2 regions of the Dickeya chrysanthemi NCPPB 402 genome follow, and region 2 is predicted to be linked to the other one. Evidence: predicted binding sites of a transcription regulator. Region 2 holds the regulator's gene; the other holds the start of a gene.
What was found. The regulator CRP, encoded in region 2, controls carbon source genes, mostly activating them, when cyclic AMP is high. The targets are predictions, from matches to a motif close to ATGTGANNNNNNTCACAT.
Positions count from the first base shown of each region.

Region 1 (5,424 bases), 1.5 Mb from region 2:
CAGGGCGATCGACACGCCGAATCAGAAGGACGTGCGTTTGTAAGTACGGTACTGCGGCTGCCAGAAGTTGTGGGCAATCGCTTTTACCAGCGTATCTTCGGAGGTCACTTCCGCCACCCCTTGCAACTGTGCGGCTTTCGCCACTTCCAGTGCGATGTGCCTGGAAACATCCTGAATCGTGCTGATGTCCGGCAACAGCGCGCCTTCGCCCTGGTTGGCCAGCGGGGAGCAGTCGGCCAGCGCGCGGCTGGATGCCATCAACATGCCGTCAGTGATACGCTTCGCACCGCAAGCCAGTATGCCCAGACCGATACCCGGGAAAATGTAGGAGTTGTTGCACTGTGCGATCGGGTAAACCTTGTCTTTGTGCTGCACCGGTGCGAACGGGCTGCCGGTTGCGACCAGCGCCGCACCATCCGTCCAGCGGATGATATCTTCCGGGCGAGCTTCCACGCGGGAGGTCGGGTTGGACAGCGGCATCACGATCGGGCGGGCGCAGTGGCTGTGCATTTCACGGATGATTTCTTCCGTGAACAGACCCGGTTGACCCGATACGCCTATCAGGATGGTCGGTTTAGCGTTGCGCATCACATCCATCAGAGAGATCGCATCGCTGGTGACGTCCCATTGCGCCAGTTTGTCGCTTTTCTGCACCAGTTTGCTCTGGAAGTCGAGCAGGTTCGGCAGTTTGTCGGTCAACAGGCCAAAGCGGTCCACCATGAATACGCGGGAACGGGCTTCGTCGTCGCTCAGTCCTTCGGACTTCATCTGGGCGATGATCTGCTCGGCGATACCGCAACCGGCGGAACCGGCGCCAAGGAAAGCGACGGTCTGGTCACGCAACTGGCTGCCTGCCGCGCGGCTGGCGGCGATCAGGCTGCCCAGCGCTACAGCGGCGGTGCCCTGAATGTCGTCGTTGAAGCTACAGATTTCATCACGGTAGCGGTTCAGCAACGGCATGGCGTTATTCTGCGCGAAATCTTCAAACTGCAACAGTACGTTCGGCCAGCGGCGTTTCACCGCCTGAATGAATTCGTTGACGAACTCATAGTATTCGTCGCCGGTAATACGCGGGTGACGCCAGCCCATGTACAGCGGATCGTTGAGCAGTTGCGGGTTGTTGGTGCCGACATCCAGCACCACCGGCAGGGTGTACGCCGGGCTGATGCCGCCGCAGGCGGTGTACAGCGACAGTTTACCGATCGGAATCCCCATGCCGCCGATACCCTGGTCGCCCAGACCGAGAATACGCTCGCCGTCCGTCACCACGATGACTTTTACGTTTTGTTTGGTGGCGTTTTGCAGCATATCGTCGATATGCTCACGGTTAGGGTAGGAGATAAACAGGCCGCGGGCACGACGATAAATGTCGGAGAAGTGTTCACAGGCGGCGCCCACCGTCGGCGTGTAAATGATCGGCATCATTTCGCTCAGGTGGTTTGCCAGCAGACGGTAGAACAGGGTTTCGTTGGTGTCCTGAATGTTACGCAGGTACACGTGTTTTTCCATGTCGTTCTTGAATTCCTGATACTGCCGCCAGGCGCGCTCCGCCTGTTCTTCAATGGTCTCTACCGCTTCAGGCAGCAGGCCGTGCAGGTTGAACTGAGCGCGTTCTTCCTCGGTAAAAGCGCTGCCTTTGTTCAGCAGGGGAAATTCGAGCAGGATAGGGCCGGCATAAGGGATGTAGAGTGGGCGTTTACTTTCGTATTCCAATTCCATGACTTTCGACTCTTTGGGTAGCTGAAATGGGTTCGGAGAACCAGCGAGAAGCGACAGATAGCGCGGATCTTAAAGTACCCAGCAAATATGTACAGGGATTGTTAATTAAAATAATTACAGATGACTTGCATATGAAAAATATGTGGGGAAAGTCACATAATATCTGGCGTCCGGCGACAAAAAACGGCAGAACGGACGATGTTTGCACTCACACAATGTGAATTTCCCATCACAAATCCGCTGCCCACAACGAGCAGCGCGGATCACACATTAATACGCCAGCGTGCGCTGGAGCGCCGTACCGCCGAATGAGGCCAGTAACGGTTGCGCCAGACTCCACTGGCTGAGCGCAACATGGCCCGATTCCACCAACACCGCTCGCTGGATATCGCTGAAGGCATCGCCGGCCAGATTGACCAGATTCAAGGCGGCCTGAAGTGGCGGCAGGCTGGGGTTGAAGGCGGCGTTTTCCGCATAGCGACCGGTATAGCGGCGGCCTTGCCGGGTTTCCAGCGCGATGCCGCTGAACGCCTTGCTGTATGGCGCGTGGCTGCAGTTGGCGGCAGCCAACGCCAACCGACACAGCGTATCGTCCGTCGTCAGTGTTAATCCGTTATCGATATTATCCATCAGCAAGGTGTTGATCGCTAAATCGCGGGGGCCAAACGCATCCGGCAGGTAGTGGCCGAGCGGGGCGGGTGCGCGCCCCGGCAGGCAGATCCGCAATTCGGGCGCACTGTTAAGCTCGTTCATGAACTGGCGGCAGTGACCACAAGGCGTGTAGTTTACCGTTACCGCCCGTAACGCCGATTCATTGCGTAGCCAGGCATGGCTGATGGCGCTTTGCTCCGCGTGGACGGTCTGTTGCAGTGGGAGCCCGTCGAATTCCATATTGGCGCCCCAGTAAAAGGCGCCGCTGACGCCTTGCGCTATCGCGCCGACGTGAAAACCCGAGACCGGCGTAAGTGCACAAGCGGCTGCCAATGGCAGCAGTGCGAAGGCCAGGCCGTCGGCGTCGAGCTGACTCTGAGCGCAGAGTCGGTCGACTTCGTCGGCGGTCAACATCGCGGCGAAGTCGTCACGCGCCAGTATCGGCGTCAGCGCGGTTTGTAACGCCGCAGATAATTGCGTAAATGCGTCATGAAAGCGTGCTTGCATGGTGAGATCTCTTTCCCGGTTTCAAGGCGTGGTAACCCAAGTCTGGTCAGGTACACGGTAATTATTTGTGATTATTATCACTTTTCGTATGAAATAAATGAAAAATAAATCACAAATGCGAGATGTCTCGCAGGTTTTGACGGGCGTGCGGGCAGGTATGGGGAGAGGCGAGCCGTTACCTACGGCAACGGCTCGGATAACCGGAATACCAGAGGCAATCAACGATGGTTATGTCCCCATCAGGCGCACGATCACCGGAAACAAAAACGGGGCGATCAACGAGGTGATGATGCCGCAGATCACCAACGCCAGCGAACTGAACGCGCCTTCCTGAAAATCGACTTCCGCGCAGCGTGCAGTACCTAATGCATGCGATGCCGTCCCCATCGCCAGCCCACGGGCGGATTTGGCATGGATGTTGAGCCGATTAAACAGCGCGTGGCCCAATACGGCGCCGACAATGCCAACCAGGATCACGCACATGGCGCTGATAGCCGGAATCCCGCCGATGGCGCTGGCGACGGCCATGGCGATCGGCGTGGTGACCGATTTCGGCAGTACGGAAGCGGCGATTTCCCGTGAAGCGCCGAGCCACAAAGCAATGACGGTGCCGGAAATAATGGCGGTGACGCTGCCGATAAAACAAACGCTAATGATGGATTTCCAGCGTGCGCGGATTTGATGCAGTTGTTCATATAACGGAAATGCCAGTGCGACTACCGCCGGTTGCAGCAGGCTATTGAGGAGGGAACTGCCGCTGAAATAGTGGTCATAAGGGATATCCAGAATCAACAACAGCGGGATGATCACCAACATCGATACCAGCAATGGGTTGAGTAACGGCATTTTCAGCGTCATCGCCACGTTGCGGGCGCCAAAGAATACCAGCAGCGTGAGCGGCAGCGACCACCACAGATAATTCAGCATCATTTATCTTCCTTGGCGTCTGCCGTGTTTCGGCCCGGCGGCACCTGATCACGGTGCATCATCTGAGTGGTATAACCGACCACGATCATGACCACAAACGTGCTAACCAGACAGGAGACGACGATCGGCGCGAACTGTTCACGCAGCACCCCATAATAGTTCATGACCCCGACGCCAATCGGCACGAATAACAGCGCCATGTAGCGGATCAATAACCGACAGCCCGGTTTCACCCAGTGTGACGGCAGAATTTGCGACGCCAACAGGGCGAATAGCACCAGCATGCCGAGAATACTGCCGGGAATGGTAATGGGAAGTCGCGCGGATATCGCATTGCCAATGAATAAACACAGGTAAATCACTGCGAAAGCGCGTAAATAGTGCCAGCACAGTGTGATGGTATTGCGCATAGGGAAAATCCTGATAAACGGTAGACGATGATGATAACGCTAATACTGTCAGTGTGCTACGAATCACAAAAACGAAGGGCGTGGGTTGCCGTCATGCTGTTTTTTCAGGTGGGGTGCCCCGGCAAACCGGGGCGACACCGTTTAGTGAGGCAGGCCGTAGCCAAAGGGGAATAACGGTTTGGCGCTGTCGTAAGGCAGGTCAGGCTGTTGCTTGCGCACCGCCTGCATGGAGGACGGCAGCTCAAAAGGCAATTTAGCGGTGTAGGCCGCGCCAGACGTCAGCCGGCCAAGTAATACGCTATCGCTGACGCCGAAGTTGGCGACCAGCGCACGGGTCTTGTCCACCACATTGGTCAGGATGGCCGGGCGTTCCATATAGAGGCTAACCAGCGTCGGTACGCGGGCGCTGGCGCGCACAATGGCCTGATAGTCCGGGTTGTCAGCACGAAACGCCAGTGATCCTTCGTGGTGACGGCTGCCGAAGAAAAAGTTTTTGTGTGGTTGTTCATACGGTGTCTGGGTACGGATCAGCGCTACATCGGCCTGTTCCGGCGTATCGACGACGACAAAACCGGCAGCCTGTGCGGCGGTGGCGGCAATACCGTGCAGCCAGACCCGGCTACCTTTACGCAGCGGCAGCAGATTGTTGTTTTGCAACAGCACCAGCGAGCGGGCCTGGGTGTCGTCCGCCAGTTGTTGCCAGTCCGCTTTGCCGACGATGTCGCTGGCCTGCGCGGCGTTAACGTAGGGACGTTCGAATAAACCAATCTGGAATTTCTGCTTCAGTATACGGTTGACGGAGGTATCCAACCGGGCTTCGCTCAGCCTGCCGTCTTGCACGGCTTGCACCAGCAAGGCCGAGTCGGTGACGCCGCCGAACTGATCGACCCCGGCATCGACGGCTTTGATGAAGCGCTCGGCGGGCGTCAGGTTCTCCACACCCCAGGGCATACCGCGAGGGATCGGTTTTTCGCCCGGCTTCACGCCGGTGATGCAGTCGCCTTTGCAGTCGTTAGTGATCAGCCAGTCGCTGAGGATCACGCCATCGAAACCGTATTGGCCGCGTAACAGGTCTGTCAGCAGGAAGCGGTTGAATCCGGCGGCGACCTGTTCGATGGGTTTGCCGTGCCAGCGGGCGTTTCGCAAAATCGAGTAGGTGGGCATGATGCCGGCGGCGTGGGCCTCAAACGCGCCGGTGAATGGATCAATG
Region 1 is NZ_CM001974.1:1,798,828-1,804,251, forward strand. Features, by position in the region: gene DCH402_RS08115 (NAD-dependent malic enzyme) at 22-1,719, opposite strand; gene cdd (cytidine deaminase) at 1,990-2,877, opposite strand; gene DCH402_RS08125 (CidB/LrgB family autolysis modulator) at 3,106-3,804, opposite strand; gene DCH402_RS08130 (CidA/LrgA family protein) at 3,804-4,214, opposite strand; gene DCH402_RS08135 (glycoside hydrolase family 3 protein) at 4,356-5,424, opposite strand, start outside.
Region 1: a site for CRP is predicted at 2,943-2,960, ahead of cdd (cytidine deaminase). Genes of this name have one in related genera too.

Region 2 (5,424 bases):
GGTGATTGTGGCCGGGGTGCGTATGTTCGTGGCCGAGCTGTCCGAAGCGTTCAAAGGGATCTCCGAGCGCGTCATCCCCAATGCCGTATTGGCGATTGATTGCGCCGCTATTTATGCCTATTCCCCCAACGCGATGGTGTTCGGCTTCATTTGGGGCACGCTGGGACAGTTCCTGGCGGTGATCGGCCTGCTGTTGTTTAACGCATCCATCATGATCATCCCCGGCTTTATTCCGATGTTCTTCTCTAACGCCACCATCGGGGTATTTGCCAACCACTTCGGCGGCTGGCGGGCGGTAATGAAGATCTGTTTCGTTATGGGGATCATTGAAGTATTGGGTTCCGCCTGGGCGATTCAGTTGTTTACCCATAACGGCACCAGTTTTAACGGCTGGATGGGTATGGCGGACTGGGCGTTGGTGTTCCCGGCCATTATGCAGGGGCTGTCGTTCTCATCCCTGTTCTTCTTTGTGTTGCTGGCCGGCGCCGGCGTTTATATGTACTTCGCGTCACGCACCCTGCGTCAGGAAGAAGACCGCGCACAACCTGCCGCCGCCGCCGCTGCTGATGCCGAGCCGGTCGAATCACAACCGGCCATGCCGGCCGACGGACGCGCCGTGCGCATTCTGGCCGTGTGCGGCAACGGGCAGGGCTCTTCCATGATGATGAAAATGAAGATCGGCAAGTTTCTCGAACAACGGGGAGTACCGCACATCATGGACTCCTGCGCCGTGGCAGATTACAAATCCAAACTCTCGACCACCGACATCATCGTCTCGTCCAAACATCTGGCCGGAGAAATGCACCCCGGTGAAGGTAAGTTCGTATTGGGAGTACAAAACATGCTTAATCCGCAGTCGTTTGGCGACGAGTTGCTGGGGCTTATCAAGAAAAATTTTGCCGGTTAACCAATCACGCCTTCCCCTCTGCGAGGGGACAGGCAAGGAGACGCATATGAAATTCAAACAATCGTTAATCGACAATGACTCCGTGCTGCTTCACGCCAGTGCGGCGGACTGGCGCGAGGCCATCAAGCTTGGCACCGATATGCTGATTGCGTCCGGCGCCGTCGAGCCCCGCTATCACGAAGCGATTATCAGCAGTATCGAGAAAATGGGGCCTTATATCGTGATCGCTCCGCAATTCGCCATGCCCCATGCGCGGCCGGAAAACGGCGTCAACCGTACGGCGTTTGCGCTGGTGACGCTCACCGCACCGGTTAAATTCGAGGGAGAAGACGAGCCGGTGGATGTGCTGATCACGCTGGCGGGCAGTACCTCCGATGAGCATATGGAAGGGCTGATGGAAGTGACTCAGGTACTTGAAGACGAGCACAGCGACAGCGGAATCAACCTCGACAAGCTGCGGGCTTGCACCAGCCGGGAAGAGGTGTTCAGCGTCATCGATAAGGCGCTGGCCCAAACGGCATAAGCGGTAACAAGGCGCTCTGTAAGGGGCGCAGGAGAAACAACGATGTATCAGCAACTGAAAGCTATCGTACTGGACGCCAACCTGCTGCTGCCGCGTCACGGTTTAGTGACGCTGACCTGGGGCAATGTGTCGCAGATTGACCGCGAGCTGGGGGTTATCGCCATCAAACCCTCGGGGGTTTCCTACGAGCAGATGACCATCGACGATATCGTGGTGGTGGATATGAATGGGCGAGTGGTGGAAGGGCACCTTAATCCCTCCAGCGATACTGCCACCCATCTGGCACTTTACAGCGCGTTCGGCAATATCGGCGGTATTGTGCACACCCATTCGCGCCACGGCACCATCTGGGCACAGGCCGGTCGGGATATTCCGGCGCTCGGCACCACCCATGCCGATTATTTCTACGGTGATATTCCCTGTACCCGCCCGTTGAGCGAGGGCGAGATAGCCGATGATTATGAAAAAAATACCGGCCTGGTGATCGTGGAAGAATTTCAGCGCCGCGGTCTTGACCCGCTGGCGGTGCCCGGCGCGGTGATTACCGGCCATGCGCCGTTCTGTTGGGGGAAAAATGCGCTGGATGCGGTGCATAATGCACTGGTGCTTGAAGAAGTCGCCGCCATGGCGTTTTCGACCCGGCTGCTTAATGCGGACATTCATATTGATCAGGCGCTTTCTGATAAACACTATTTCAGGAAACACGGTGCCAATGCCTATTACGGCCAGCGCTGAATAGCCCGCACACGTAACATGATGTCATTGCAATAACGGCTTGAAATAAACAGTGGCAATCGGCCACGGGCTGCGCTCGCCCTCAAGTCAGAGATCCCGATATTTTCACGATTGGAAAGGAAATCGCATTATGACCAAACCTATGCTGCAAATTGCCCTTGATTCGACGGATTTGAGTACCGCTGTAGAGATTGCCGAACGTGTCGGCGGCTTTGTCGATATTATCGAAGTCGGGACGATTCTGGCTTTTGCCGAAGGGATGGCGGCGGTGCGTACCCTGCGTGAGCGTCATCCGAACCACATTATCGTTTGCGACATGAAAACCACCGACGGCGGCGCAATTTTGGCGCGCATGGCGTTTTCCGCCGGTGCTAACTGGATCACGGTGTCCGCCGCCGCGCACGTGGCCACTATCGCCGCCTGTAAGAAAGTGGCTGATGAATTCGGCGGGGAGATCCAGATTGAACTGTACGGCAACTGGAATCTGGATGACGCCAGACAGTGGGTTGCGATGGGGATTACCCAGGCCATTTACCACCGTTCCCGCGATGCGGAGCTGGCCGGCGTCAATTGGACTTCCGCCGATCTTGGCAGAATGCGTGCGCTGTCTGAGCTGGGGCTTGAGCTGTCGATTACCGGCGGCATCGTGCCGGAGGATATCCACCTGTTTGACGGCATCAGCGCCAAGGCGTTTATCGCCGGTCGCGCCCTCGCGTCTGAGAGCGGCAAAGCCACCGCAGAGGCGTTGCGTACCGAGATCAACAAGTACTGGTAAGACGCGAACGTGGATGCCAGACAGGTGCGTTAGGATGGTACAACGGTCTGAAACAAGGAGGGCGGCCAGATGGCCGCCCTGTCGGATGAGGGATGGGGATCAGCGCGTACCGTACACCACGATGGTTTTACCGTGGGCGGAGATCAGGTTTTGATCTTCCAGCATCTTCAGGATACGGCCGACGGTTTCGCGGGAACAGCCGACGATCTGGCCGATTTCCTGACGAGTGATCTTGATTTGCATACCGTCCGGGTGCGTCATGGCATCCGGCTGTTTAGCCAGGTTCAGCAAGGTCTGCGCGATACGACCGGTTACGTCGAGGAACGCCAGATTACCGACTTTCTGCGATGTAACTTGCAGGCGACGCGCCATCTGCGATGACAACCGCATCAGAATATCCGGGTTGACTTGAATTAGCTGGCGGAATTTCTTATAGGAAATCTCAGCGACTTCACAGGCGGTTTTCGCCCGCACCCACGCACTGCGTTCCTGCCCATCTTCAAATAAGCCAAGTTCGCCAATAAAATCGCCCTGATTCAGATAAGACAGAATCATTTCCTTGCCTTCTTCATCCTTGATTAGCACGGCAACCGAGCCTTTCACGATGTAGTAAAGCGTCTCTGCTTTTTCACCCTGATGAATAAGGGTGCTCTTCGATGGGTACTTGTGAATGTGGCAATGAGAAAGGAACCATTCGAGAGTCGGGTCTGTTTGCGGTTTGCCGAGAACCATTCGCTGTTATCCTCTGTTTGTAATTCACTGCGCAAATCACAGGGCTCAGAGTTCCCTGTACGGCGTGATAACATAGTTATAATTCAATTCCGTTCTGGCGGAATGACGTCAGGGAATATACTGAGGCTGTCTATACACGTCATATTCAGATTGCGGATGCGTTGGTCTGAATCATTCAGCGCATATCGGATGACGCCAGTAAGCCGGTGGCGGGCCTGACGAAGACTCAACACACGCGGTTACGCTTTTGTTTGTAACACAGGTTGAGTGTAGTGTCTCGTGTTGTCTCGCTTCAGCATGATTAAGCTCTGATTATCAGGCTTTTTTGTACATAAGCGGTGCAAAATTTCAAAAATAATTGATTGAGGACAAATTTATGCAGGCTCGGGTGAAATGGGTTGAAGGGTTGACGTTTCTGGGTGAATCCGCGTCCGGGCATCAACTGCTGATGGACGGCAACGCCGGCGACAAAGCGCCCAGCCCGATGGAAATGGTGCTGATGGCAGCAGGCGGATGCAGCGCCATCGATGTGGTGTCTATTCTGCAAAAAGGCCGTCACGATGTGGTGGATTGCGAGGTTCGCCTGACGTCGGAACGCCGTGAAGAGGCGCCGCGCCTGTTCACCGCCATTAACCTGCATTTTATTGTGACCGGCAAAGGGTTGAGCGATAAAGCCGTGGAGCGCGCGGTATCGCTGTCGGCGGAAAAGTACTGCTCGGTGGCGCTGATGCTGGAAAAAGCGGTTAACGTGACCCACAGCCATGAAGTGATCGCGCTGGACTAATGCGTCTGACTACGGCGGTTTGCTCCTGTTGCCGCCGCATCCTGCAAAGCCGCTACCGTCGGCTATTAATCAATTTTATTGCCTTCGATCAACCGCTGCACCAGCGGCATCATGATTAACTCCATCGCCAGCCCCATTTTGCCGCCCGGCACCACCAGCGTATTGATGTGGGAAATGAATGAGCCTTGCAACATCGCCAGCAGGTAAGGGTAATCAATATGGTCCAGACCCTGAAAGTGGATCACCACGAAACTTTCGTCCATCGAGGGAATGGCTTTGGCGGCGAACGGATTAGAGGTGTCTACCGTCGGCACGCGCTGGAAGTTGATGTGGGTACGGGAAAACTGCGGCGTGATGTAGGTGATGTAATCTTCCATTGAGCGCACGACGGAATCCATCACCGCCTCGCGGGAGTGACCGCGCTCGTTGATATCGCGCACCAGTTTTTGGATCCACTCCAGGTTGACGATCGGCACCACGCCCACCAGCAGGTCGACATGCTGCGCCACATCATGCTGGTCGGTGACCACGCCGCCGTGCAACCCTTCGTAGAACAGCAGGTCGGTCGGTTCCGGCATCGGTTCCCAGGGCGTGAAGGTGCCCGGCACTTGATTGTAGGGAATGGCTTCGTCGTAGGTGTGCAGGTATTTGCGGGTCTGGCCGGTGCCGCTGCGGCCGTATTCAATAAACGTGTGTTCCAGTTGGCTGAAATCGTTCGCTTCCGGCCCGAAATAGCTGATGTGGCGCCCCAGATCCCGCGCCTTGCGGATCGCCATGTCCATTTCCGGCCGGGTATAGCGGTGATAGCTGTCGCCATCCACCAGTGCGGCGCGCAGATTCAGTTGCTGGAAAATTTTGCGAAACGCCAGGCTGGTGGTGGTAGTCCCCGCGCCGCTGGAGCCGGTGACCGCGATAATCGGATGCTGGTGCGACATGGTGTGTAACCTCCGGTGAATGGGGCAATCTCC
Region 2 is NZ_CM001974.1:348,458-353,881, forward strand. Features, by position in the region: gene DCH402_RS01625 (PTS ascorbate-specific subunit IIBC) at 1-907, shown strand, start outside; gene DCH402_RS01630 (PTS sugar transporter subunit IIA) at 954-1,430, shown strand; gene DCH402_RS01635 (L-ribulose-5-phosphate 4-epimerase) at 1,473-2,165, shown strand; gene DCH402_RS01640 (3-keto-L-gulonate-6-phosphate decarboxylase UlaD) at 2,296-2,940, shown strand; gene crp (cAMP-activated global transcriptional regulator CRP) at 3,040-3,672, opposite strand; gene DCH402_RS01650 (OsmC family protein) at 4,049-4,456, shown strand; gene DCH402_RS01655 (phosphoribulokinase) at 4,522-5,391, opposite strand.